DNA from 2 places in the Paenibacillus solisilvae genome. Region 2 is predicted to be linked to the other one. Evidence: predicted binding sites of a transcription regulator. Region 2 holds the regulator's gene; the other holds the start of a gene.
What was found. Region 2 encodes NrdR, which represses ribonucleotide reductase genes. Its sites were predicted from a motif close to AACACNATATATNGTGTT; they were not measured.
Positions count from the first base shown of each region.

Region 1 (2,467 bases), on a different contig from region 2:
CGCTTATCGACTACGAAATTCGAAGAGAATTCGCTTTGGCCGCCGAGCTGTCCGGGCTTAAGCAGGGTGATGAGATTAAAGAGCTCATCCATGTCATTCTGTACAGGCGTTGCGGTTAAGAGCAAACAGTATTTCTTGCGCAGCAGATTCACGAATTGATAATTCGTCGTTTTTTTGTTTTTTAGTTTATGCGCTTCATCGATGATGAGCATATCGTAATCTTGATTCAATAGAATTTCCCGGTGCGGATCGCGCTTGGCTGTATCCATGGAAGCTACGACAACCTCATGCTGCCACGTATGCTCCTTGCGCTGAGCGATAGCGGAGATGCCGAATTTCTGATTCAATTCACGCACCCACTGCAGAACCAGGGAAGCGGGCACGAGAATGAGAACGCGGCGCACGAGCCCGCGGACCAGATATTCTTTGAGCACGAGCCCGGCTTCAATGGTTTTGCCAAGCCCGACTTCGTCCGCTAGAATCGCGCGGCCGCTCATTTCATGCAACACCTTGCGGGCGGTGCTGATTTGATGCGGCATAGGTTCAAAGGAAGGTAAGCTGCGTAAGCATTGAAGATCATCGAAACTGGTAACGAGCTTCGTTTGCTCGGCTTCTATCGCGAGCTGATACATGGTCCAGTCATCCCAAGGACCGTTTCGATTGACACGTTCCTCTAAATTTTGAAACCATGTACGGTCAAAATGAAGCATTGCATTAGGATGAAGCATGCGCCCTGTGGGAGCTCTGCCGGTTGGATTTTCTCCTTGAGATGGATCGATCGTCGGTTGCAAAATTGGAGGAACTCCTTTCCAAGGGAGAGAATGGTTTGAATGTTCCTAGTATGACCTTGGAAGACCTAATTCATAAGACATGCAGCGCGGAAAAATGAAAGTAGAATGTTTACAGTGAAAATTGTGGTAGAAACTGCGCTTGATGAAGAGAATAGAAGCCCGGAGGTGCTCCAGCAGCAAAGATTGTCCAATTTGAACTTTAAATCGGATTCATATCAATATATAGTGTGGTATAATCTTAGGTACATACCATATATTGTGCATATGCATGTATTGGACATCGCATAACCCGTACTCTTTGAAGCGAAATGGAGGAGAAACAGGGATGGAAACAGAACGTGCAGGACGACTGGAAGGTTTAAGTGAAAAGATTTTTCTGGACCGTTACGCCTGGAAGAATGCAAATTCGAACGAGACATCCGTTGGTGATGTGGTGCTTGTTCTTACGAAGGATGATCCGAAATTTCCCTCTAAGGAAGTCGGCGAAGTGCTGGCTCGTGAAGGAAACAAAGTTCGAATCAAGCTTCGCAGCGGCGATACGATTGATTCATCCATAGAGAAGCTGACGCTGACGATAGAGAAGACACCGGAGGAAATGTGGGATCGGCTGGCCAAGGCGGTTTCGTCCGTTGAAGACGGTGCTGATAAGCGCAAGCTCTGGCAGGAGCGGTTCCGATACATTCTGGAGGATTGGAAGCTTGTTCCTGGCGGCCGAATTGCGGCAGGAGCGGGTGCAAGTGAAGAGCTTACGTTATTTAACTGTTATGTAATCCCATCCCCTGAGGACAGCCGCGGCGGGATTATGAATACGCTGACAGAAATGACCGAGATCATGGCAAGGGGCGGCGGAGTCGGGATTAACTTATCTTCTCTGCGTCCCCGGCGGGCAATCGTTGCAGGTGTTAACGGCTCATCGAGCGGGGCAGTCTCTTGGGGCGGCTTATTCAGCTATACGACAGGATTAATTGAACAAGGCGGTTCGAGGCGCGGCGCATTAATGCTGATGATGAATGATTGGCATCCGGATGTCCTGGATTTCATCACGGTGAAGCAAACGATGGGGCAGGTAACGAATGCGAACCTGTCGGTTTGTGTCAGCAATGATTTCATGCGAGCGGTGAAGGAGGACTTGGACTGGGATCTCGTATTCCCGGATACGAAGGATCCTTCCTATGATGAACAATGGGACGGAGATCTCGAGAAATGGCGTCGTGCGGGCAAAAAGGTGATGCTGTACAAAACCGTTCCAGCGCGTGAAGTCTGGCATTCGATTATGGAGTCAGCCTGGAAATCTGCTGAGCCTGGCGTCGTATTCATGGAATATTACAATGAAATGTCCAACAGCTGGTATTTCAACCCGATCATCTCGACGAATCCCTGCGGCGAACAAGGGCTACCTGCATGGGGAGTCTGCAACCTGTCTGCGGTGAATTTATCGAAATTCTATGACGCGGCGAAACAGGATGTTGATTGGGATCAACTTGGTAAAGTGACAAGGTGGTCGGTTCGTTTCCTTGATAATGTCATTGATGCGACGCCGTATCATTTTGAAGAAAATGAACGTAATCAGAAGAAGGAGCGCCGTATCGGACTTGGCACGATGGGGCTCGCAGAGCTGATGATCAAGCTTGAAATCCGCTATGGCAGCCCGGAATCGCTTATGTTTCTGGATAAAC
Region 1 is NZ_JBHSOW010000056.1:25,469-27,935, forward strand. Features, by position in the region: gene ACFPYJ_RS15255 (DEAD/DEAH box helicase) at 1-728, opposite strand, end outside; gene ACFPYJ_RS15260 (adenosylcobalamin-dependent ribonucleoside-diphosphate reductase) at 1,117-2,467, shown strand, end outside.
Region 1: a site for NrdR is predicted at 1,037-1,054, ahead of ACFPYJ_RS15260 (adenosylcobalamin-dependent ribonucleoside-diphosphate reductase). Genes of this name have one in related genera too.

Region 2 (2,467 bases):
GATAAGCACGGCACCCCCGTTACATATGAACAAATACATCTTTGGCTAAAGGAAGGTGATACCGAAGTCCATGAAGCAATGAAGACGTATATTTACTATCTGTCCATCGGGTTAAATAACATTATCAACATCTACAATCCCGAGGTCATCGTGCTGGATAGCGAGTTGTTGCGCCTTTACCAGAATCCCTTGGACGAGATCCGTCAGCATATGCATTCCCGAATCAGCCATTACCGCGAAATGAAGATATCCGCAACCGGAAAGCAGTCTTGCGTCCTTGGTGCATGCGCCCTCGCGATACAGAAATTTCTCCAAGTCCCCACTTTGAATTTACGCCGAGGTTAGATCATTGGGATAGGGAATACTAAACGAGGCGCCCTATTGGCGCCTTCTTCTATGTATTTCATTCTGTTTCAGTGATTAATTGAAGCCGGTATAATATCAACAGCTACAGATGTGCTATCATTATTTCGTTTCACTTTTTTGTTCAATGTGTCCTTTTTTAGAACAACAAAAAAACCTTGATTTCTCAAGGTTTTTATCTTTTATGTTTGGTGGAGCCTAGTGGGATCGACTCGTTAATCACTCGTCTACCCATCAAGGGATGTATGAATCCTGATCGTATGCTGACGAAGCTTATTCGGGTGAGGACTGTTAGCGGTAGATTCAGACGCCGTGCTCCTGCACTTGATGTTGATTCTTCGAAGCTTATGCATTCATTCCGTCCGCGCGGGCGAACCCGGGTTCGCCCCCTATATGGGCTCCACCAAACCATAAAAAAAACCACTTCGTATGAAGTGGTTTGAATTTAAGGTTTGGTGGAGCCTAGGGGGATCGAACCCCTGACCTCATCGCTGCCAGCGATGCGCTCTCCCAGCTGAGCTAAGGCCCCGTGAATTGTGACGACAAGGTAGATCATACCATCTGGCGTGAACACTGTCAATCCTTTTTCAGATTTCCGATGGGATGCTTGGAGAGCAGACTGTTGAGCTCCTTCATGAACATGTCGATATCTTTGAATTGGCGATAGACGGATGCGAAACGTACGTAAGCTACTTCATCCACCGGGTACAGCTGGGACATGACCAGCTCTCCGATTTCACGGCTTTCAACTTCCGCTTGGGCAGTGGTGCGGACTTCCTTTTCTACTTCAGAGACAATGACCTCCAGCTTCTCCACGGGAACCGGACGCTTCTCACAGGCGCGGATCAGTCCACGAAGGATTTTGTCGCGGCTGAATTCTTCACGGCTTCCATCTTTCTTGATGACGATGAATGGCGTTTCTTCGACCATTTCAAAGGTTGTGAAGCGCCTTGTGCATTTCTCGCACTCGCGGCGGCGGCGTATCGATTTGTTGTCATTCGCAGGTCTGGAATCGAGCACTTTCGTTCCCGCATAGTCGCAGTACGGACATTTCATTTGTTGATCCTCCATCTTATAAGCATACGATTCTCAAAATCGTGCTGATTACATTTTCCCACTTCTTCCCTGTAATGAAACATTCATTTCTGCACATAATACTGTTACCAACCGCAAGGAGGTGAAACTCATGAGCACAAATAAAAGCAGCAATCAACTAGTAGTGCCGCAAGCTTCTGCAGCGTTAGACCAACTGAAATACGAGGTCGCGCAAGAGCTTGGCATCGCCATCCCACAAGATGGTTACTACGGAAACATGGCTACGCGTGATGCTGGTTCCCTAGGGGGCTACATTACTCGTAAGCTGGTACAAATCGCTGAACAATCCCTTGCAGGTAAATAATTAATGAGGCTTTTTAACTGAAGCCTTGGCCGTGACACCTTAACCGGTGAACCGGCCAGGGCTTCTTTCTCATTGTGCCCCAAAATCCGGATATAACCTCTTGTACTTATTATAATAATAAATGACACGCTGTACATAATGCCTGGTCTCTCCGTATGGAATTTGATCGACCGTTTCAAGCTGTCCATCCCAGGTTCCGTCCTCCAACCAACGGCTTACCTTGCCCGGCCCGGCATTATAAGCAGCGATAACAACGTATTTATTATCTTTAAATTGATCATTGAGCGACTTCAAGTACCAGGAGCCAACCTCAATGCTGATATCAGCTCGACTGGACAAGGACTCATTAGTCACATTCGTGAAGCCGCCTTTCTGAACAATCCATTCGGCTGTATCCGGCATGAGCTGCATAATGCCGATTGCACCTTTCTTGGATACCGCATCTGCGCTGTAATTGGTCTCCACACGAATAATAGCAGCCAGTAAATGCGGTTCAAGCTGGTAGTTACCGGCACTGATTTGAATATCATCTTGATAATGGATGGGGTAGAGCCATCTGTTCATCCAGTCCGATTTCAGAAATAACATGGCCAGCAGCACAATAACAATAACGAGCAGAAACCGCTTCTTGACTACTCTTCTTCTCTTCTTCATGACAACCCTTGATTATGCCAGAACCGTTCAACCTGCAGCGCTGTCTGCTCT
Region 2 is NZ_JBHSOW010000030.1:74,232-76,698, reverse strand. Features, by position in the region: gene ACFPYJ_RS08375 (ROK family protein) at 1-345, shown strand, start outside; tRNA gene ACFPYJ_RS08370 (tRNA-Ala) at 817-892, opposite strand; gene nrdR (transcriptional regulator NrdR) at 940-1,419, opposite strand; gene ACFPYJ_RS08360 (small, acid-soluble spore protein, alpha/beta type) at 1,550-1,762, shown strand; gene ACFPYJ_RS08355 (lytic transglycosylase domain-containing protein) at 1,832-2,416, opposite strand; gene coaE (dephospho-CoA kinase) at 2,413-2,467, opposite strand, start outside.